One region of the Isoptericola sp. NPDC055881 genome, then DNA from elsewhere that is predicted to be linked to it. Evidence: riboswitches for the same ligand, from Rfam matches in the RefSeq annotation. Region 1 holds a riboswitch; the other holds the start of a gene.
What was found. Region 1 has a riboswitch for FMN ahead of pnuC (nicotinamide riboside transporter PnuC). Riboswitches for the same ligand answer to the same signal wherever they lie in the genome.

Region 1 (10,909 bases):
ACGGTGATGCCGCACGCGATCTACCTGCACTCCTCGCTCGCGCGCGACCGGGTGCGGCACGACGCGCGCGTGCGGCAGCAGCACCTGCTGGCCGCCGGTGCGGCGGACGGGGACGCCGTCGAGCCGGGCCCGCCCTCGACGGCGACCGTGCGCCGCCTGCTCACGGCGACCCGGTGGGACGTCGTCGCGGCGCTGGTGCTGGCGGGAGGCGTGAACATCGCGATGCTGCTGCTCGCCGCCGCGAACCTGCCGGGGCGCGCCGGCACCGACTCCATCGAGGGTGCGCACGCCGCCATCGAGGCCTCGCTCGGCCCGACCGTCGCCGTGCTCTTCGGGGTGGGGCTGCTCGCGTCCGGGCTCGCGTCGACCTCGGTCGGGGCGTACGCCGGCGCCGAGATCATGGCAGGCCTGCTGCGGGTGCGCGTCTCGCTGCTGGCCCGGCGCCTGGTCACCCTGGTGCCCGCGATCATCCTGCTCGCGACGGGAGTCTCGCCCACGTGGCTGCTGGTGGTGAGCCAGGTGGTGCTGAGCTTCGGCATCCCGTTCGCGATGGTCCCGCTGGTGCGCATCACCCGCGACGCCGGCCTGCTCGGCGGGTTCCGCAACGGCGTCGCCACCCAGGCCGCCGCCTGGGCGGTCGCGGCCGTCATCGTCGCGCTCAACGTCGCCCTCCTCTGGCTCACGTTCACCACCTGACCCCGAGGGAGTCCCCGCCCTGCCGAGGTAGTTGGGGCCGTGCCGAGGTAGTGCGAGCCGTGCCGAGGTAGTGCAGGTCGTGCCGAGGTAGTGCGAGCCGTGCCGAGGTAGTTCACTCCGTGCCGAGGTAGTCAGCCCTCCAGCGCGGACTGCAGCCGGTCGACGAGAGCGGCCTGGGCGCTGACGACTAGGCGCCGCGCGTCGTCCGGCCCGAACCAGGCGACGCGGTCGATCTCCGGCACCTCGATACGACGGCCCGACCGTGGCGGCCACTCGATCTCGACGGTGTTGCTGCGCACCTGGTCCAGGTCCGGCCCGGGCGGGGGCCACTCGCGCGCCCACGCGAGGACGCGCTTGCCGGACTTCTGGCGCACCTCCCCGAGGTCGACGTCGGGGGTCGACGGCGGGGGGAGCGGCAGGCCCAGCTCCTCGGCCGCCTCGCGCAGGGCGGCGGCGTGCGGCTCCTCGTCCGGCTCGAGCTCGCCCTTGAGGACCGTCCACGCGCCCTCGTCCTTGCGCGCCCAGAACGGCCCGCCCATGTGCCCGAGCAGCACCTCGAGCCCTCCGTCGGACGTGGTCCGGTAGAGCAGGAGGCCCGCGCTGGTCGTCGCCATGCCCTCAGCATCCTCGCCCAGACAGGCTGAGACCGAGTATCGCTTGACGTGAGACGCCGTCGCGGGTCACGATGGGGGAAGACCGGCGGCGCCAATCCACCAGCCTTGGCGGCGCCGGTCGTCCTTCTCCCGGGCCCGGAACGACGGACCCCCGCGCAGAGAGAGGTCGTCGATGACCCGCACCGCCCCCGTCATGCCCGGCGTGACCGCCCCCGACTACGACGTCTCGCAGCCGCTGGACCTCGACTACGTGGGCGCGTTCGCCGACGTCAAGCCCGAGGAGCGTGCCCACCAGCTCGCCGTCCGCGAGTTCGTCCAGGACGAGGTGCTGCCCGTCATCGACGGCTACTGGGAGCGCGCCGAGGTGCCGTTCGACCTCGTCAAGAAGCTCGCCGAGCGCGACTTCCTGCGCGACGGCGTCGACGTGCCCGGCCGGCCCTCCGTGTCGTTCATGGCCGAGGGCCTCGCCAGCATGGAGATGTCCCGCGGCGACGGCTCCGTCGCCACGATCTGCGGCGTCCAGGGCGGCCTCGCGCTCCGCTCGATCGTCATGCACGGCTCGCCCGAGCAGGTCGAGCGGTACGCGGGGCCGATGGCGCGCGGGGAGATCCTCGGCGCGTTCGCGCTCACGGAGCCCACCCACGGCTCCGACTCGGTCTCGCTGGAGACCACGGCCCGCAAGGAGACCCGCGACGGCGTCGAGGGCTACGTCCTGGACGGCGAGAAGAAGTGGATCGGCTTCGGCTCCTGCGGCGACATCACCGTCGTCTGGGCCCGGCTCGTCGGCGACGACGGCGACAACCAGGTGCACGGCTTCATCGTCCCGCAGGACGCCCCCGGGTACACCGCCACCACCATCGAGGGCAAGGTGTCGCTGCGCGCCATCTGGCAGGCGCACATCGTGCTCGACGACGTGTTCGTCCCCGCGGACGCCGCCCTCCCCGGCGCGACGTCGTTCAAGGCGACCGCAGCCGTCCTCTTCGCGACCCGCCTCGCCGTCGCCTGGTCCGCCGTCGGGCACGCCGTCGCCTGCTACGAGGCCGCGGCCGCCTACTCCACGCAGCGCATCCAGTTCGGCCGCCCCCTGGCCAAGAACCAGATGGTGCAGGAGCGGCTGACCCGCATGCTGTCGCTCGTGACGCAGATGCAGCTGCTGGTCGCGCAGATCACCCGTCTCGCGGACGCCGGCACCCTCACCGGCGAGCAGGCCTCCCTCGCCAAGTACACGACGACGCGGCAGGCGCGCGAGGTCGCCTCCATCGCGCGCGACATGCTCGGCGGCAACGGCATCCTGCTCGGCAACCGCGTCGCCCGGCACTTCGCCGACCTCGAGGCGCTGCACACCTACGAGGGCACCGAGTCGATGCAGGCGCTCATCGTCGGCCGCGACATCACCGGAGTCTCGGCCTTCGCCTGACCTGACCCGACCGGCACCACGACGGGGACCTGCGCAACCGCGCGGGTCCCCGTCGTCGTGCGCGGAGGAGTCAGGGTCCGAGGTCGACCGTGACGACGTCCGGGAGCGCGAGGGCGTCCCAGAACGCGGCAGCCGGAGCGCCCGCCGCCACCTGGCCCACCGACACGAGCCAGGCGGTCAGCACCATGCCGTGCGTCGCGACCACCAGGTCCTGCCCGCCCGCGCGGTCGCGGACGCCGTCGTCGAACCGCCGTGCCGCCTCGGCCGTGGTCTCCCAGCCGTCGTGACGCCCGTCGTGCGCGCCTTGGACCCAGGCCTGGCGCACCGTCCGGAAGCCTGGAGCGACCGGCTCGGCCGGGCGCCGCACCTCGGCGAACCGCGGGTCGACGGGGACGTCGGCGACGCCGAGGGCCAGGGCGAGGGTCTCGACCGCCTTGCGCTCGGGGCTCGCGACGACGCGGGCGTCCTGCGGGAGCCGGAGGCGGCGTGCCGCCTCGCGACCAGCGCACGTCAGCGGCCACGCCTCCGGAAGGGCGTCCGCGGTGACTTCCGGCTCGGCGTGCCGGAGCAGGGTGATCCGCACCCGCGCAGTATCGCGTCCGACGGCGTCAGAGCGGCAGTTCGGTCACAGCGCGGCAGTTCGAACTGCCGCCCGGAACACGAACTGCCGCTCCGATCATGGTCAGGGCGCGACGGCGGCCGCGGTGGCCTGGGCCTGCTCGCGACGGTGCACGCGCCACCAGACGAAGAACCCGGTCAGCGTGAACGCGCCGTAGAACACGTACATCAGCGCGGTCGCGTAGTACTGCGCCGACCAGAGCAGCGGCACGCCGACGACGTCGACCGCGACCCACACGAGCCAGAACTCCACCCACCCCTTCGCCATGCCGTACGTGGCGACCAGAGAGCCCATGAAGATCCAGGCGTCCGACCACACGGGCTCGTAGGAGCCGAGCGCGCGGAACAGCGGCGTGAGGAGCAGGGTGCCGCCCACCATGACGACGACGATCCCCACGCGTGCCCGCCAGGAGGCCCAGTGCGGGTGCACCGCCGAACCACCCTCGGCGGGAACCTTGCCGTCAGCGCGCACGTCGAGGTCAGCGCGCTGCGTGCGCCGCCACTGCACCCAGCCGTAGATCGACACGATCAGGAACATCACCTGGCGGCCCGCCTGGCCGAGCATGTCGGCGCGGCTGGAGTCGCCGAACCACGAGCCCATGAAGACGGTGAACAGCACGAGGTTGCCGACGATGCCGACGGGCCACGCCCACACCTTGCGGCGCATGCCGCCGAGCGCGGAGGCGAGGCCGAACAGGTTGCCGACGATCTCTCGCCACGACATCTGCTGGTCGCCGATGGTCAGCGTGGCGTTGAAGAACGCGTCGATCGCGTCCATCGTTCACTCTCCCGGTCCGAGCGTGCGGGCGTCCGGGGTGAGGGCTGACGCTCGCCGAGGACGGCTCACGGCCGTCGCCGACGACACGACGCCCGGCGGCACCCACCCGTGGCCGGGCGCGTGCCGCACGTGCTTCCTCCCATCCGGACTTTGACCGTCGGCCCTGGAATCTCACCAGGTCAGCCGGCCTCCCGAAGGAGGCCGGGTCGCGGGCTGTCACCGCCGGCTCGGAATTTCACCGACCCCGGAGCACGTACGTGCGTGTCTTCCACCGCCGGAGGTCCCGGCGGCGTCCTGCACAACGCAGGATGCCACAGGGTCATTCCGGCGTGTTCAGGAGAGCGCGTCGCGGACGGCGCGGGCCACGTCGTCGGGCCCCGCGCCGGGCTCCAGGACGGTGACGACGACGCGCCGCCCGTCGGATCCGGTCGCGGACGTGCGGGGCGCAGCGTCGGCGGCGTCGGCGGCGTCGGCCGTCTCGCCCGCACGCACCTCGCTCGCCGCGGCGAGCTGCTCGTCCGTGTGCGGGAAGGGGGCGATCGCCGCGCGCCGCAGGTCGGCGAAGGCCTCCTCCAGCTCGGGGCGCAGGTCGAGGTGGGGGTGGCGCAGCCAGCGCCGCAGGATCGCGTTGTGCACCGCGACGACGGACGCGGCGAACGCGATCGACATCGTCGTGGTGGAACGGTCCGGGGGCAGCGTGTCACGCAGGTAGGCGGTGAAGGCGCGCTCGTAGCGGTGGGTGGTGACGAGCTCGCGGTCGCGCAGCGCGGGCACCTGCTGCAGGAGCTGGTGGCGGGCGATCGACGTCTCGCGCTGGCCCACGTGGTGGTCGAAGACGAGCCGTGCCGCCCGGCACACCTCGAGGTACGGGTCGGTGGCCGGGTCCCACGCCCGCTCGGGCGCGCGGCCGGACTCCTCGCTCGCGCGGGCCTCGGGCCGCGTCTCGGCGAGCATCACCACGACCTCCTCGAGGAGCAGCTCGTGGTCGGCGAAGACCACGTCCTCCTTGGAGCGGAAGCGGCGGAAGAAGGTGGCACGGCTGACGCGTGCCGCGTCGGCGATCTCCTCGACGGTGGTCTGCTCGTAGCCCTGCCGGGAGAAGAGGTCGATCGCGGCGTCGACGGCCTGGGCGTGGGTGTGCGTCCGGACGGCGGTCATGTCACGGAGGTTACTCCGGCGGCGCGTCCCCACCCGCGGACGTCCGCTCGCCCCCCGGGCCCGTGTGCGTCAGCCGTGCTTGCGGCGGTCGTCCCGCCGGTCGCGTCGCGGCTCGTCGAACCGGGCGTCGGCAGGACGGCGGGAGCGCTGCAGGTACCGGATCTCGCGCACGGCGACGCCGACGGCGAGGAAGAACGGGATCCACGCCCACAGCCGCCCGCGCAGGACGATCGAGAGCATCGCGACCGCGACCACGCACGCGCCGAAGACCGTCCAGACGCTGGCCCACCGCACGTTGCGCACGGGGGGAGGCTACCGCTGCGCGTGCCCGGGCGGCGGTGTCGGGGCGGCGTGGGCGGGCGTGGGTAGGGTGGCGGGCGTGACTTCCGCGACCGCCACGGCCCCCGAGACCGCGCCCGAGACCACGTCCGCCCCGTCGACCGTGCCGGTCGTCGACGTCTACGTCGACCCGCTGTGCCCGTTCGCCTGGATCACGTCCCGCTGGGCGCTGGAGGTGGCCGAGCACCGCGACGTGCGCCTCACGTTCCGCCTGATGAGCCTGTACCTGCTCAACGAGGGCCGGGACCTCCCGGCGGACTACCGGGCCAAGATCGACGCGTCGCGCGGCATCGGCCGCGTCGCGGCCGCGGTCCAGACGGAGCACGGCCCTGAGGCGTTCAGCGCGTTCTACACGGCGGCCGGCACGCGCATCCACCCCGGCGGACGCACGGACTTCGACGCCGTCGCCCGGGAGGCGCTGGCGGAGGCCGGGCTGCCCGCCGCGCTCGCCGACGCCGCGACGTCCGAGGACTACGACGCCGACCTCGCCGTCTCGCACGAGGAGGGCATGAAGCCCGTGGGGGAGGAGGTCGGCACGCCGACCATCCACGTCGACGGCGTCGCGTTCTTCGGCCCCGTGCTGACGCGCGTGCCCCGCGGCGATGACGCGGTGCGGATCTTCGACGGAGCGGTCGCGCTCGCGTCGTTCCCCGACTTCTTCGAGCTCAAGCGCTCGCGCACCTCTTCGCCGACCTTCGACTGACCCGCGCGCCATCCCCGCCGTCCACCGCTCCACCCGAGAGGCGAACCCGTGACCCTCGACCTGCGTGTCTTCACCGAGCCCCAGCAGGGCGCGTCCTACGACGACCTGCTCGCCGTCGCCCAGGCGACCGAGACCCTCGGCTTCAGCGCCTTCTTCCGCTCCGACCACTACCTGACGATGGGCGGCGACGGCCTGCCCGGCCCGACCGACGCCTGGACGACGCTCGCCGGCCTGGCCCGCGACACGTCCACCGTGCGGCTGGGCACCCTCGTCACCTCCGCGACGTTCCGGCACCCGGGGGTGCTGGCGATCCAGGTCGCGCAGGTGGACCAGATGTCCGGCGGCCGCGTCGAGCTCGGCCTGGGCGCCGGCTGGTTCGCCCGCGAGCACGAGGCGTACGGCATCCCCTTCCCCGCGAAGCGGTTCGGCCTGCTGGAGGAGCAGCTGGAGATCCTCACCGGGCTGTGGGGCACGCCCGTGGGCGGCTCGTACTCCTTCGAGGGCGAGCACTACACGCTCACCGACTCCCCGGCGCTCCCCAAGCCGGCGCAGGCGAAGATCCCCGTCATCGTGGGCGGCGGCGGTCCCCGCCGGACGCCGGCGCTCGCGGCACGGTTCGGCGACGAGTACAACCAGGCGTTCCCCGAGCTCGACACCGTGGCGTCGCGCATCACGGTGATCGACGACGCCCTGGCGGAGGCGGGCCGGACCCCCGACTCGATCGTGCAGTCCGTGGCGCTCGTGCTGGCGGTGGGCCAGGACGAGGCAGAGTTCGCGCGTCGTGCCGCGGCGATCGGGCGCGAGCCGGCCGAGCTGCGCGAGCACGGCGTCGCCGGCACGGTCGCGGAAGCCGTCGACCGGCTCGGGACGCTGCGCGACCAGGGCGTCCAGCGGGTGTACCTGCAGATGCTGGACCTGCACGACCTCGACCACCTGGACCTGGTGGCCCGCGAGGTCGCGACACAGCTCTGACCCGAGCACCGACCACCGAGCCCCGGCCGGGCGTGCCCCGTCCCCTGCAACGGCGGGGGCGGGGCGCGCGCGTGTGTCGTCAGCGCGCGGCGGCGACCGCCTCCGCGAGGGTGCCGCCCTGTCCGGGCACGAGGTCGGCCCACACCTCCGCGATGCGGTCGCGTACGTCCTCCCCGAGCCCCTTCCCCTCGCAGTATGAGGTGATGGACAGGTAGGTGTGCTTCCACAGCGGTTGCGCTTCGGCGAGGTCGAACGGCGCGTTCGGATGGTTGGCGATCTGCCCCATGCGCGCGCTGCTCAAGGGCAAATTTCGCGCCTCGTCGAGCACCTCGCGCGGGACGGCGTAGTTCGCGAGCAGCGACATCACTACTTGTCCCTCCGGGTCGGGGTCGTGCAGGAGTTCGCGCATGACCGCGACAGGAAGGTCATCGGCGTCTGCGGCCGCGAACCGCTGTTCAATATCGGCGGAGCGCGCCCAGGCACGCAGGTCGTCCTCACGGGTCATGGCTTTGATCCTAGGAGGGCCAGCGACAGTTCTTCTTGCTGCACGGCTTGGTGTAGTTGGTCCACCCGCTGCCGGTGATCGTGCCGCTAGGCGTGAGGCCGGTGAAGGTCATCTTGAACTTGACCTTCTTCCCTCCCATGCTGCTGGAGGTGCGGACCCACTGGATCGCGTCGCCCGGGGTGCGCCACTCGTCGTAGTCGGTGCCGCGGAACTTCGAAACAGCGTAGGCCTGAGCCTTCACCGTGACGTATCGGCTCATCTTCCGGTTGCCCACCCGCCTGAAGTTCTCGTCCACCTTGGTGGTCCTCGTTGCCGGGTTGATCGTGAACCGGAAGTCGATCCGGTCCTGCATCGTGCAGAACAGGATGCCCCCGATCTTGCAGGTGTAGTACGCGAGGTAGTCCTTCATCAGCCACGCGTACCCGTTCGAGGTGGCGTGGTTCGTCTTCACGCCAGGCCCGATCGCCATGGTGGTAGCGGCGCCCGAGGTGTACGGGTCCGACTGGAACGACGGCGCGTCGGTGAACGTCGCGGCCACGGCCGTCGGCTGCTCCGCGGGCGCGAACTCGTCGACGGGTGCCGAACCGGGGCCGACGATCCGGTCGGCGACGTCCGAGTCGAGCGGGGTGTCGCTGGTCAGGGAGTCCGCGATGGCGTCGAGCTGGTCGGTACTGTCCACCGCGCTCAGGCCCGGGAACGCGAGGCCCTGGTCCGCCGCTTCGTCGAAGAAGGCGGCGGCTGCCCGCTTCCCCTCCTGCTTCACGATGCTGTCGACGACGTCCTCGATCGTGGTGTCGCCCGTGACCGCGAACCCGATGGTGTCAGGGTCCTCCGCGGGCGGGGTGCCGTCGATGACAGCGTCGTAGCCGGTGGTCGCGACGGTCGGCGCCGACGCAGGGGGCACGCCGGTCGGAGGCGTCTCTGTGATTGCCGGGGTGGCGGTGACCGTTGTCGCGCCGGCCAGGACGAGCGCGGTTCCGAGAGCGGTCAATGCGGTGACGCCCCGGGGCAGGTGATCTCTCATTCGATTCTCCCGTTCCCTCCGATCTGACGGGATGGCTGGTTGGCCTCCCATTCGGACGGTAGTCCGGCCATAGCGTCAATGCACGCCCGAGACAACAGCTCGGCCGTCGCCCTCCTGCCGGGCCGTGGCGCACCAGAGGATGCCCGGAGGCTGGCAAGGTGGCCCCGTGGATTTGCAACAGACGCAAGATGCGCTGGTGAAGACGCTCATCGCTGAGCGCGCGGCGTCCGGGCTGACGAACGCCCAGCTTGCCGCGGCGGTGGGCGTCTCCGAGGAGTCCATGACGCGCTACGTGCGCGGCCGCCGCGAGGTGCCGACCCCGGTCCTCATCAGGACCGTGGACGCCCTCGGGCTCACGATGGTCGAGTTCTGGCGCAGGGTCGAGGAGCGCGCCGCGGCGGCCAGCGACTGACCCAGCCTTGCCGGGCTGGCCGAGCGTGGCGCGATGCTGTGACCTGCGGCAACAGTCTGCCGAGGCCATGGTCTCAGCCGCTGGACGCGCCCGCCGACAACCCGTGACACGCCTCGGCGCCGTGACTATATTGACGATCGGACGACGAGGTGGCCCGCTCTCGAGCGGGGCACCTCGTGCCGTCTCAGGGGGCAGCACCGTCACGACGTCATGACGACGCATCCGACGACGAGGTCGATCACACCGGGCGGTCCCGGGCGCGCGGCCCCACGCCGTCGCGCACCAGGACGCGGGCGCCCGGTCGACCGAACGGCCCGGCACGGGCCGTCGCTGCTGCGCCCGGAGGACACGTCATGTCCGTCTCCGAGTTCGACCGTCTCGTCGTCACCCCCCGCCGGACCCAGCACGTCCGGTCCCGACCACGGCCCACCGGGCCCACCGAGGAACGGCGTCCGACCGCCCCGCCGCGCGACGAGAACGCCGCCGCACGGTCCCCGTCGCTCGGCCTGATCATGATGCTCGCGACGCTCGGCGTCGTCGCCTACGCGGTGTTCCTGCTCAACCCGGCCAACCGTGGCGACGCGCTGCCGTACGTCATGGTCATCACCGCGGAGACGGTCCTCGTGGCCCAGGCCCTCCTCGCGATGTGGACCGTCCTGTCGAGCGGCTACGACCCGCGCGGCTTCGCGTTCCACCACGCCCAGGACCGCCTGTTCGACCTGCCCGAGATCGTCCGGGACGAGGCGGAGGACGACCCGAGCCGCTGGAGGCTGTACCTGCACGACCGGCCGGTCACGGTGGACGTCTTCATCACGACCTACGGCGAGAGCCTCGACACGATCGCGCGCACGGTGCGCGCCGCGGTCGCGATGCGGGGCGCGCACCGCACCTGGGTGCTCGACGACGGCAGGTCCGACGCTGTGCGCGACCTGACCGCCACGCTCGGCGCGCGCTACGTGCGGCGGCTGTCGAGCCACGGCGCGAAGGCCGGGAACGTCAACCACGCACTCACGATCGCCAAGGGCGAGTACTTCGTCATCCTCGACGCGGACTTCGTGCCGCGGCCGGACCTGCTCGTCGAGACCGTGCCGTTCTTCGCCGAGGACGACGTCGCGTTCGTGCAGACGCCGCAGACGTACGGCAACCTCGACAACCTCGTCTCCCGCGGGGCGGGATACATGCAGGCGGTGTTCTACCGGTTCGTCCAGCCCGGCCGGAACCGGTTCAACGCGGCGTTCTGCGTCGGCACCAACGTGATCTTCCGGCGGGCGGCGATCGACGACGTCGGCGGGATGTACACGGACTCGAAGTCCGAGGACGTGTGGACGTCCTTGCTCCTGCACGAGCGCGGCTGGCGGACGGTCTACATCCCGACCGCGCTCGCGGTGGGTGACACCCCGGAGACCGTCGAGGCGTACACGAAGCAGCAGCTGCGGTGGGCCACGGGCGGGTTCGAGATCATGCTGCAGCACAACCCGCTCAGCCCCCGGCGGCGGCTCACCCTGGACCAGCGCCTGCAGTACACGGTGACCGCGACCCACTACCTGACCGGCATCGCGCCGCTCGTGCTGCTCCTCGTGCCGCCGCTGCAGATCTACCTGGACCTCACGCCGATGGACCTGACGATCTCGTGGGGCACGTGGCTGCTGTACTACGCCGGCTTCTACGCCATG
Region 2 (10,909 bases), on a different contig from region 1:
CGGTCGCGGCGGCGCACACGTAGTCGAAGTGCGGCGTGCCGCCGCGGATCACGACGCCCAGCGCGACGACGGCGTCGTACCCGGCCGCCGCGAGCGCCTGCGCGGCCACGGGCAGCTCGAACGAGCCCGGCACGCGCACGACCCGGGGCTCGGCGACCTGGTGGTCGGCGCACGCCCGCAGGGCGCCGTCGAGGAGGCCGTCCATGACGACCTGGTGCCAGCTCGCGGCGACGACGGCCACGCGCAGGTCGGAGCAGTCCACGGGGGCGACGGCGGGGGCGCCGGCGCCGCTCATCGGGTCGCCCCGGCGGCGATCGGGGCGGGCGTGGTCGGGGTGCGGTGCATCGGAGCTCCTCCGGTCGGTGCGTCGTGCAGGGTGTCGGTGAGGTGCGGCAGGTCGTGGCCCATGCGGTCACGCTTGGTGCGCAGGTAGCCGAGGGTGCGCGGGTGGGCGGGCAGGGCGAGCGGCACGCGCTCGACGATGTCCGCTCCCCCGGCGACGAGGCCGTCGACCTTGGCGGGGTTGTTCGTGAGCAGGCGGACGCGCGGCACGCCGAGGTCGCGCAGCACGTGCGCGGCGGCGGTGTAGTCGCGGGCGTCGGCGGGCAGCCCCTGGTCGAGGTTGGCGTCGACGGTGTCCCGGCCGGCGTCCTGCAGCGCGTAGGCGGCGAGCTTGGCGGCCAGGCCGATGCCTCGCCCCTCGTGCCCGCGCAGGTAGACGACGACGCCGCGCCCGGCCGCGACGACCCGCCGCAGCGACTCGTCGAGCTGGGGACCGCAGTCGCAGCGCAGGCTGCCGAACGCGTCACCGGTCAGGCACTCGGAGTGCACGCGCGTCAGGACCGGCGCCCCGGCCGGGTCCGCGAGGGCGTCCAGGGGGCCGGCCACGAGGGCCACGTGCTCGTCGCCGGTGCGGGTGTCCCGGTACGCGACGGCGGTGAGGTCGCCGTGGCGGGTGGGCAGGGTGGTGACGGCGACCCGCTCGACCAGCATCTCCGTGGCCTTCCGGTAGGCGACGAGGTCGGCCACGCTGATCAGGGTGAGGTCGTGGGCGGCGGCGAACTCGCGCAGCGCCGGGAGCCGCATCATCGTGCCGTCGTCGTGCACGAGCTCGGCGAGCACGCCCGCCTCGCCGCGCCCGGCGAGGCGCGCGAGGTCGACGGCGGCCTCGGTGTGCCCACGCCGCTCCAGCACCCCGCCGGGCCGGGCGCGCAGCGGGAGCACGTGCCCCGGCCGGGTCAGGTCGGCGGGCGCCGACGCCGGGTCGGCGAGCAGCCGGGCGGTGCGCGCTCGGTCGGCGCCGGAGATGCCGGTCGTGCCGCCGGCGGCGGCGTCCACGGTCACCGTGTAGGCGGTCCGGAAAGCGTCCTGGTTCGCCTCGACCATGAGCGGCAGCCCGAGCCGGTCGAGGATCTCGCCCGCCACGCCCACGCACACGAGGCCGCTGCTGTGCCGCACCAGGAAGCCCATGAGCTCCGGGGTGGCGGCGTCGGCGGCGAAGATGAGGTCGCCCTCGTTCTCGCGGCTGGCGTCGTCGGCGACGACGACGGGCCGGCCGGCGGCGACGTCGGCGACGGCGCGCGCGACCCGGTCGACGGCGGCGCTCACAGCGCCGCCCCTGCCGTGGCGGCCAGGCCGTGGGCGAGGTGGCGCTCCACGTACTTGCTGAGCACGTCGACCTCCAGGTTGACCTTCTCCCCCACGGCTCGGTGGCCGAGGGTGGTGCGCGCCCGCGTCTCCGGGATGAGGCTCACGGTGAACGAGGCATCCCCGACGCTCACCACGGTCAGGCTCACGCCGTCGACCGCGATGGAGCCCTGCGCCACGACGTACCGGGCCAGGTCTGCGGGCAGCGCGATCTCCACGACCTCCCACTGTGTGCCGGGCGTCCGGGCGAGCACCGTCCCGACGCCGTCCACGTGGCCCTGCACGACGTGCCCGCCGAACCGCCCGTCCGCCGCGAGCGCCCGCTCGAGGTTGACCTCGTCGCCGGGTCGCCGCTCGCCCAGGCTGGTGCGCCGGAGGGTCTCGGCCATGAGGTCGGCGGTCCAGGTGCGGCGACCGCCGTGCTCGCCGGTCTCCGCGACGGTCAGGCAGCAGCCGTCGACGGCGATCGAGTCGCCGTCCCGGGTGCCCGCCAGGACGGTGTCCGCGGCGAGGGTGATGCGCGCGCCGTCCGCGTGCTCACGCACGGAGACGACGGTGCCGAGCTCCTCCACGATGCCGGTGAACATGGTTCAGCGCTCCTTCCGCGGCCGCAGGGTGAGCCGCACGGTGGGGGTGTCGGTGGGGTCGGCGGGGTCCTGGGGCAGGACGGTCACGTCGATCAGGTCGAGGCGGGCGGCGTCGGCGATGGTGCCGATCCCGAGGTCGGCGACGGCGGAGGCGCCGACGCCCAGGAGCGCGGGGGCGACGTAGGCGACGACCTCGTCGACCAGGCCGGCGCGCCAGAACGCGGCGGCCAGCGCGGGGCCGCCCTCCAACAGCACGCGCCGGTGCTCCTGGTACCAGAGCTGCTCCAGCACCTCGTGCGGGTCGTGGGTGCGCAGGTGGGCCACGGTCTCGCCGGCGGCAGCGGCACGTGCGAGCCGTGACGACGCCGGCAGCTCGCGGAGGCCGACGACGACCCGCGCGGGCTGCGGGCCCGTCAGGGGTGCGTGGCGCACGCCGAGGTCCGGGTCATCGGCCAGGGCCGTGCCGGTGCCGACCATGACGGCGTCCGAGGCGACGCGCAGGCGGTGCACGTCGTGCCGCGCTGCCCGGCCGGTGATCCAGCGCGAGGTGCCGTCGGCGGCCGCGGCACGCCCGTCCAGGGTGCTCGCGACCTTCCAGGTCACCACGGGCCGGCCGAGCTCGAGCGCGCGGGTCCAGCTGTCGTTGAGCGCGCGTGCCTCGTCGGTGAGGACCCCGCCGACGACGTCGACGCCGGCGGCGCGCAGCCGCGCGGCGCCTCCCGAGGCGGCAGGGTTGGGGTCGTGCTGCGCGTGCACGACGCGCCGGACTCCGGCGTCCAGGAGGGCGTCGACGCACGGGCCGGTGCGCCCGTGGTGGTTGCAGGGCTCGAGGGTGACGACGGCGGTCGCGCCGCGCGCGGCGGCCGGCCCGAGCCGGCCGACGGCGGCGCGCAGCGCTTCGACCTCGGCGTGCGGCGTGCCGGCACCGAGGTGGAAGCCCTCGGCGAGGGTCGCGCCCTCCGCGTCCAGCAGCAAGCAGCCCACGCGGGGGTTGGGGCCCCGAGGGGGGATCCGCGCGGCGAGCTCGAGCGCCCGCCGCATCGCGGCCCGCTCCGCCCCGGTGGCATCGGCCCCGGTCGCGCCGGCGCGCGTCGTCGGGGACTCCGCCTGCGGCTGTTCCATGTGTCCTGCCCCTGTCGTCCGGTCGCGGACCCCGGGGTGCAGGAAGGCAGGGTCAGACGTGCTCGCGACCGGCCGGTCCGCGCGACGCCACGCGGGGTGGCGTCGGCCCACGAGGGCCGGGGACGGACCGGACGGGGAGCCGTCGCGTGCGCTTCCCATCCGGACTTTGACCGTCGGTCCAGGAGTTCCACCTGGTCAACCGGTCACAGGCTGTGACCGGGTCGCGGACTTTCACCGCCGGCTCGGAATTTCACCGACCCCAGAGCACGCGAGCAAGTTCGCTCGTCACCGTCGACCGTGCCACGCGGCGCCGCCTCCTGGCAAGCGCGGGTGGCGCACGTCACCCGGCGGCCACCGGTCAGCGTGTCGTCCCGCGAGCGGTGCGCAGGTCGTCGTCCCGGCCGAGCGCGACCCCGAGCGCCGCCAGCACCAGCAGGTCCACGACCAGCCCGGACACCGCCGCCCACTGCACCGCCCGGAAGGCCAGGAGCTGTGTGACGAGCAGGCTCACGAGCACGCCGCGTCGCACCCACACCGCCCCGCCACGGTGGTCGCCGGACCCGACGAGGACTCCCCGCACGACGCACGCCACCGTCGCCGCCACGGCCGCGAGGATGCCGACGCCGACCCAGCCCGGGACGTCGACTCCCCCGGTCAGGACGCGGAGCCCGACGACCAGCGACGACGTCACGGTGCCCAGCACGGCGACGACGACGACCGCCGCGGCCCACCGGTGCTCCAGCGCCTCGGCGAACCATCCGGACGCGCGCCGTACGAGGACGCGCACCAGGTCCGGTACCGCCACGTCGTCGCGCGGCACGGCCTCGACCAGGGCGGACACCTCGTCCGCGCCGGGCTCCCCGCGGCCGCGGGCGACGAGACCTCGCGCCTCCTCGCGCTCGGCGTCGGTGAACCCGCCCGCGACCCCAGCGACGGCACGGTCGGTCGCGACGGCCAGGTACTCGGCGGGGTGATGGGCCCGCCGCCCGTGCAGCGCCTCGACAAGGAGGACCAGGACCACGACGACCGCGTAGATGAGCGCCGCCGTCGGCGCGTAGAAGTAGTCGTTGTCGGAGGTGACGAACTTGCCGATCTCGTCGACGAACAGGCCGAAGCCGACCCCGCCGAGCATCGCCCCCAGCGAACGCAGCGCCGGCCCCACCCACGAGAGCAGCACCACCACCGCGAGCGCCATGCCGAGGCCGCCCCACAGGACGTGCGCCACGTGCAGTTCGCCGCCGCCCACCTGCGGGTAGCCCGAGACGGCGAGCAGGAACCGCGTGACCAGCACCGTGGCCACGCTCACCACGAGGAACGTGACCAGGTGCCGCACGGCGGAGGTGTCGCGCGCCGCGCCGAGGCGCAGCAGGCGACCCCTCCGGGCGAGCGGGGCAGCGCTCATCGGCGACTCACGGGCGGCTCACCGGGGCGTCACCGCCGCCGCTTCTCCCGCACGCGCACGCTGATCTCGATCGGCGAGCCCTCGAAGCCGAACGTCTCGCGCAGGCGACGCTCGATGAACCGGCGGTACCCGGCCTCCAGGAAGCCCGTCGCGAAGATGACGAAGCGCGGCGGGCGCGTGGACGCCTGAGTGCCGAACAGGATGCGCGGCTGCTTGCCGCCGCGCAGGGGGTGCGGGTGCGCGGCCACGAGCTCGCCGAGGAACGCGTTGAGACGTCCGGTCGGGATCCGGGTGTCCCAGGACTCGAGCGACGTCTCGAGCGCGCGGGTGAGCCGGTCGGTGTGCCAGCCGGTACGGGCCGACACGTTGACGCGCGGCGCCCACTGCACCTGGACCAGGTCCTTCTCGATCTCACGCTCGAGGTACGGGCGGCGGTCCTCGTCCATGAGGTCCCACTTGTTGTACGCGATGACGAGGGCGCGCCCGGCGTCGACGGCCTGCGAGATGACGCGCGTGTCCTGCTCGGTCATCGGCTCGGAGGCGTCGACGAGCACCACCGCGACCTCGGCCTTCTCGATCGCCGCCTGGGTGCGCAAGGAGGCGTAGAAGTCCGCGCCGCGCGTCTGGTGCACGCGCCGGCGGATACCCGCCGTGTCGACGAACCAGTACGGCACACCCTTGATCTCGACGAGCTCGTCGACAGGGTCGCGGGTGGTGCCGGCGATCTCGTCGACGACGACACGCTCGGCGCCCGCGATCTTGTTCAGCAACGACGACTTGCCGACGTTCGGGCGACCGACGAGCGCCACGCGGCGCGGGCCGGCAGGCCGCAGCTCGCCGTGCTCGGACACCTCGGGCAGCACCTTCATCGCGGCGTCGAGCAGGTCGCCGGTGCCACGCCCGTGCAGGGCGGACACGGGGTGCGGCTCCCCCAGCCCGAGGGCCCACAGGTAGGCGGCGTCCGCCTCGCCGGACGGGCCGTCGACCTTGTTGGCGCACAGCACGACGGGCTTGCCCGACCGGCGCAGCAGCTCGACGACGCGCTCGTCGGTCGACGTCGCACCGACCGTCGAGTCCACGACGAAGATCACGGCGTCGGCCAGGCCGACCGCGACCTCGGCCTGGTCGGCGACCTTCGACTCGATGCCGGCGACGTCGACCTCCCAGCCGCCGGTGTCCACCAGGACGAACTCGCGACCCGCCCACTCGCCGGGGTAGCTGACGCGGTCGCGCGTGACGCCCGGGGTGTCCTCGACGACGGCCTCGCGGCGGCCGAGGATGCGGTTGACCAGGGTCGACTTGCCGACGTTCGGGCGGCCGACGACGGCGAGCACCGGCAGCGGCGCCTCGCCCGGCCCGAGGTCGTCCTCGTCCCACTCGGCGTCCAGCAGGGCGCGGTCGGACTCGTCGAGGTCGAAGTCCTCCAGCCCGGCACGCAGGGCGCGCTCGCGCGCCTCGTCGTCCGCGTCGGACTCGAGGACCTCGGCCACGGCGTCGAGCTCAGGCTCCTCCGCGGCCTCCGCAGCGGCCGCGGGGGCGGGCGCGGTGGTGGGGTCGTCGGTGGGCTCGGCAGCGGGCACGGAGCCGTCGGCGGGAGAGGTCATGGGCACCATTCTCCCAGGCCGAGCGGCGTGTCACGAACGAGACGCCCGTCACCGTGCCCTCGGGCCACCGGGACGACCGGCGGGCGAGGCCGTCAGGCGGTGACCTGGGCCACCACGGCGAGGACCGCGTCGACCGTCTGGTCGAAGTCGAGGTCCGACGAGTCGACGGTCACGACGCCGTCCGCCGCGACCTGGAACTGGCTCACGGTCGAGTCGTCGCGGTCGCGCCGCAGCACCTGGTCGCGGGTGGCCTCGACGGAGCCGGCGTCGGCCGCGCCGTGCACCTCGAGCGACCGCCGGCGCAGGCGCGCCTCCTCGCTCGCGGTGAGCAGCACGCGGGCGTCGGCGTCGGGCGCGACGACGGTCGTGATGTCGCGGCCCTCGGCCACGATGCCCTGGCCACCCGAGAAGCCGTCGGGTGCGTTCTCCGCCTCGATCGCGTCGCGCTGGCGCCGCCGCAGCTCCGCGCGGACCTCCAGGTTCGTGGCGACCTGGGACACGGCCGTGGAGACCTCGGTGGTGCGGATCGCCTCGGCGACGTCGCGACCGTCCAGGTGCACGGTGGGCGCCGCGGGGTCCAGACCTATCTCCAGCGGCATGGCGCGCACGGCGTCCGCGACCGCGGCCTGGTCGGCCAGGTCGGTGCCGCCCTCGACGCACCACAGCGTCGCGGCGCGATACATCGCCCCCGTGTCGAGGTAGGCCAGCCCGAGCCGGGCGGCCACCGCCTTCGAGACGCTGGACTTTCCGGACCCGGAGGGACCGTCGACGGCGATGACGACCACGTGTGAGCTCACCTTCTGTTGTCGCGCGGGATGTCGCGCGGTGTCTGCTGGACGGGAGGACGGGTGCGGCGACGTCACATGTCGACGTCGCGCATCAGGGTGCCGAGCTCGGTGCGACCGAGCACCCGCGTGCGCCCGACCCGCAGGTCACCCAGCGCGATCGGGCCGATCCGGGTCCGCACCAGGCGCGTGACCGGGAAGCCGACGGCGTCGAGCATGCGGCGCACGATCCGGTTGCGGCCCTCGTGGAGCACGACCTCGAGCATCGTCTCGCCCGGCACGGAGTCGACGACGCGCACCTTGTCCGCGCGGGCGATCCCGTCCTCGAGCTCGACCCCGTCGGTCAGCTGCTTGCCGTGGCGCGGGTAGAACTCGCCGCCGGTCACGGTCACGAGGTAGGTCTTGCGGATCTCGTAGCGCGGGTGCGCGAGCCGGTTCGCGAGCTCGCCGTCGTTGGTGAGCAGCAGCAGGCCCTCGCTGTCGGCGTCGAGGCGACCGACGTGGAACAGGCGCTCGGGGCGGTCTCGCACAAGGTCCGCGAGCGTCGGGCGGCCGTCCGGGTCGCTCATCGTCGACACCACGCCGAGCGGCTTGTTGAGGGCGATCGTCACCTTCGAGGCGTCCAGCTGGACGCGCATCCCGTCCACGTGCACGACGGCGGTGGCAGGGTCGACGCGGACGCCGAGCTCGGTGACGAGCACCCCGTCCACCTCGACGTGCCCCTCGGCGATCAGGTCCTCGCACTTGCGGCGCGACCCGAGCCCCGCCTGCGCGAGCACCTTCTGCAGGCGGACGCCGTCCGCCACGTGGACGTCACGGTCCGGCTCGTCCGATCGGGGGGCGGGCCGCCGGGGGGCGGCCTTGCGGGGGCGCTGCGGGCGCTGTGCGGCGGGTCCCTGCGGGCGGCTGGTGCGGCGGCTCCCGCCGCGGCGTTCGGTGCTCATGGTGCCCGATTCTCTCAGGTCGGGCGGGTCCTGCCCGACGGCGCCGCGTCAGCCCCCCGTCGTGGCGGGCCGGTGCAGCGCCAGCACGGCGGCGAACGCAGCCGCGAGCCGGGGTGCGACGACGTCCTCGTCGTCCACGTCGCCGCACACCATGGCACCGTCCCGCAGCATCATGAGCTCCGCGGCCACGGCCCGGGGGTCGTCCGCGCCGGCGTCGCGCGCCACGTCGGCGAAGAACTCCGCGTACCGCGCGCGGTGCCGCGCCACGGCCTGGCGCACCTGGTGCGCGGGGTCGGCGTACTCGGCCCCGGCGTTGACGAACGCGCAGCCGCGGAACTGCGGGCCGGTCGCCACGGCCCCGAGCGCCTGCGCCAGCGCGGCGAGCGTCCCGGCCGGGTCGCTCTCGTGCTCCGCCCGCAGCCGGGCGAGCAGGGCGCGCTCCTCCTCGCCGATCGCGTCCAGGTAGGCGACGACGAGATCGTCCTTGCCGGGGAAGTGCCGGTAGAACGTGACCTTGGACACGCCGGCCGCGGCGATGACCTTGTCGGCGCTCACGGCCCTGATCCCGTCCGCGTAGAACAGCCGGCTCCCCGCCTCGAGGATCCGCTCGCGCACCCGCCCGCGCCGCTCGGGGCGGGCTCCCGGGGCGCCGGTCCCGGCCTGCGTCGTTCTCATCGCTCCAACCTCTCATGCCGTCCGGCCGGGACGCGTCGTCGCCGGGTGCTTGCGGCAACGGGCACCGCGTGATCTAGTAGACGAACTAGTAACTCTACCAACGGGGCCGACGCCGTCGGCCCGATCAGGAGGTCCCCATGAGCGCGCTGTACACCGCGGTCGCCACCGCCACCGGAGACGGACGGGACGGGCGTTCCCGGTCCGACGACGGGCTGCTCGACGTCGACCTCGCGATCCCCAAGGAGATGGGTGGCACCGGCGGTGCCACCAACCCGGAACAGCTCTTCGCCGCCGGGTACGCCGCGTGCTTCCACTCCGCGCTGAAGCTCGTCGCCCGACGCGAGAAGGCGCCCATGGCGGACTCTGCCGTGGTCGCGGAGGTCTCGCTCCTGCCCACGCCGGAGGGCGGGTTCCGCCTCGCCGTCGCGCTGCATGCCGAGATGAGCGGCGTCGACCAGGCGACCGCGGACGCGCTCGTGGCCGGTGCCCACCAGGTGTGCCCCTACTCGAACGCCACGCGCGGCAACGTCGACGTGACGGTCGACGCCACCGTCGCCTGATCCGCGGGGCTCACGCCCCCAGCCCGTCCTCGGCCCGGCCCCGGAGGCCGGCCGAGGACGGGTCCAGGCCGATCGCCTCCCCGACGTCGGGCAGGTGCGGGGCGAGGGGCGGCAGGGCGTCGAGCGACGTCCAGCCCATCCGGTCCAGGAACTCCCCCGTGGTGCCGAACAGCACCGCGCCGGTCATCGGGTCCTGGCCCGTCTCGGCGATCAGGCCACGCGCCAGCAGGGTGCGCACGACACCGTCCACGCTGACGCCGCGCACCGCGGACACCTGACCGCGCGTGACCGGCTGGCGGTAGGCGATGACGGCGAGCGTCTCCAGCGCCGCCTGGCTGAGCCGGGACGACTGCCCCTCGAGCACGAAGGCTCCCACGACGTCGGCCTGCGCCCGCGCCGAGTAGATGCGCCAGCCGTCGGCGCCCTCGCGCAGCTCGAACCCGCGGGGACGCCCGCCCGACTCGCCGCGGTACTCCGCCGCCAGCTCCGCGAGCACGGCGGACACCTCCGGGACCGGGCGCGCCACGCCCGCAGCCAGCCGCTCCACCGGCACCGAGGCCTCCGCGACCATGAGCACCGCCTCGAGCGCCGCCGCCAGCCCGCCTGGCAGGTCGTCGACGTCCACCTCGACCGCGAGCGCCCCGGCGGCCACCGCCTCCTCCGGTCCAGCGGCGTCGCTCCCTGGACCGGCGCCCGAACCGGTGCGGTCCGACTCGGCCGGCGCAGCGTCCGTGCCGGCCTCCGTATCCTGCGTCATGCCACGACCTCCGTCATGTCCCGCCCGCCCGCGGCAGGCCCGTCCGTCCCGCCGTCCTGGGCGAGGGACCCGTCGAACTCCTCGAAGCCGGCGGCGAGCTCGCCGTCGTCCTCCCCGTCACCGTCCGGCCCTCCGTCGTCGGCCGTCCAGCGCACGGTGAGCTCCCCAAGGGCCGACGCCTGCTCGAAGGCGACCCGGCCGTTGCGGAACAGCTCCAGGAGGGCGAGGAAGCGTGCCACGACCACGAGCCGTTCCTCGCCCGCCACGAGCGCGCGGAACGTGGCGACGTGCTCGCGCCGCAGCCGCCGTGCCACGACGCCGGCCTGCTCCCGGACGCTCACCGCGGGGGCGTGCAGGTGGTCCAGGCCCACCACGGGAGGCGCCTTCGGCTCGAGGGCCTTGGCCGCCAGCTCCGCCAGGCGGGCGCCGTCCAGCGTCCACACGAGCTCGGGCAGGAGCGCCGTCAGCTCTGGCTCCAGCGGCACCGACCGCGGCACCCGTCGCCCCTCGGTCTCCAAGCGCTCCGCGAGGATGCCGGAGACCTCCTTGTAGGCGCGGTACTGCAGCAGCCGCGCGAACAGCAGGTCCCGGGCCTCGAGGAGCTCCAGGTCCTCGGCGTCCTCCTCGACGAGTCCCGGCAGCAGCCGGGCCGCCTTGAGGTCCAGGAGGGTGGCCGCGACCACCAGGAACTCGCTCGCGGTCCCGAGGTCCCACGACGGGTGCTCCTCGCCGCGGGCCGTCGCGGCGCGCGCCTCCTCGTCGGCCGCCCGGATGTGCGCCACGAACTCGTCGGTCACGGCCGCGAGCGCCACCTCGGTGACGTCGA

Region 2: it holds a riboswitch for FMN, as region 1 does, so the genes downstream of both, ribD (bifunctional diaminohydroxyphosphoribosylaminopyrimidine deaminase/5-amino-6-(5-phosphoribosylamino)uracil reductase RibD) here and pnuC (nicotinamide riboside transporter PnuC) in region 1, are expected to answer to the same signal.

What each region holds. Positions count from the first base shown of each region.
Region 1 covers NZ_JBSHCR010000004.1:93,427-104,335, forward strand. Annotated here, with positions in the region: gene ACWGKI_RS02370 (Nramp family divalent metal transporter) at 1-696, shown strand, start outside; gene ACWGKI_RS02375 (NUDIX domain-containing protein) at 828-1,310, opposite strand; gene ACWGKI_RS02380 (acyl-CoA dehydrogenase family protein) at 1,483-2,727, shown strand; gene ACWGKI_RS02385 (histidine phosphatase family protein) at 2,798-3,310, opposite strand; gene pnuC (nicotinamide riboside transporter PnuC) at 3,410-4,123, opposite strand; FMN riboswitch at 4,250-4,379, opposite strand; gene ACWGKI_RS02395 (TetR/AcrR family transcriptional regulator) at 4,457-5,281, opposite strand; gene ACWGKI_RS02400 (hypothetical protein) at 5,351-5,584, opposite strand; gene ACWGKI_RS02405 (mycothiol-dependent nitroreductase Rv2466c family protein) at 5,724-6,323, shown strand; gene ACWGKI_RS02410 (LLM class F420-dependent oxidoreductase) at 6,372-7,295, shown strand; gene ACWGKI_RS02415 (hypothetical protein) at 7,375-7,800, opposite strand; gene ACWGKI_RS02420 (hypothetical protein) at 7,811-8,704, opposite strand; gene ACWGKI_RS02425 (helix-turn-helix domain-containing protein) at 9,021-9,236, shown strand; gene ACWGKI_RS02430 (glycosyltransferase family 2 protein) at 9,590-10,909, shown strand, end outside.
Region 2 covers NZ_JBSHCR010000013.1:56,321-67,229, forward strand. Annotated here, with positions in the region: gene ribH (6,7-dimethyl-8-ribityllumazine synthase) at 1-295, opposite strand, end outside; gene ACWGKI_RS06560 (bifunctional 3,4-dihydroxy-2-butanone-4-phosphate synthase/GTP cyclohydrolase II) at 292-1,608, opposite strand; gene ACWGKI_RS06565 (riboflavin synthase) at 1,605-2,234, opposite strand; gene ribD (bifunctional diaminohydroxyphosphoribosylaminopyrimidine deaminase/5-amino-6-(5-phosphoribosylamino)uracil reductase RibD) at 2,238-3,356, opposite strand; FMN riboswitch at 3,499-3,628, opposite strand; gene ACWGKI_RS06575 (hypothetical protein) at 3,715-4,758, opposite strand; gene der (ribosome biogenesis GTPase Der) at 4,788-6,362, opposite strand; gene cmk ((d)CMP kinase) at 6,455-7,159, opposite strand; gene ACWGKI_RS06590 (pseudouridine synthase) at 7,222-8,091, opposite strand; gene ACWGKI_RS06595 (TetR/AcrR family transcriptional regulator) at 8,140-8,766, opposite strand; gene ACWGKI_RS06600 (organic hydroperoxide resistance protein) at 8,904-9,326, shown strand; gene scpB (SMC-Scp complex subunit ScpB) at 9,337-10,083, opposite strand; gene ACWGKI_RS06610 (segregation and condensation protein A) at 10,080-10,909, opposite strand, start outside.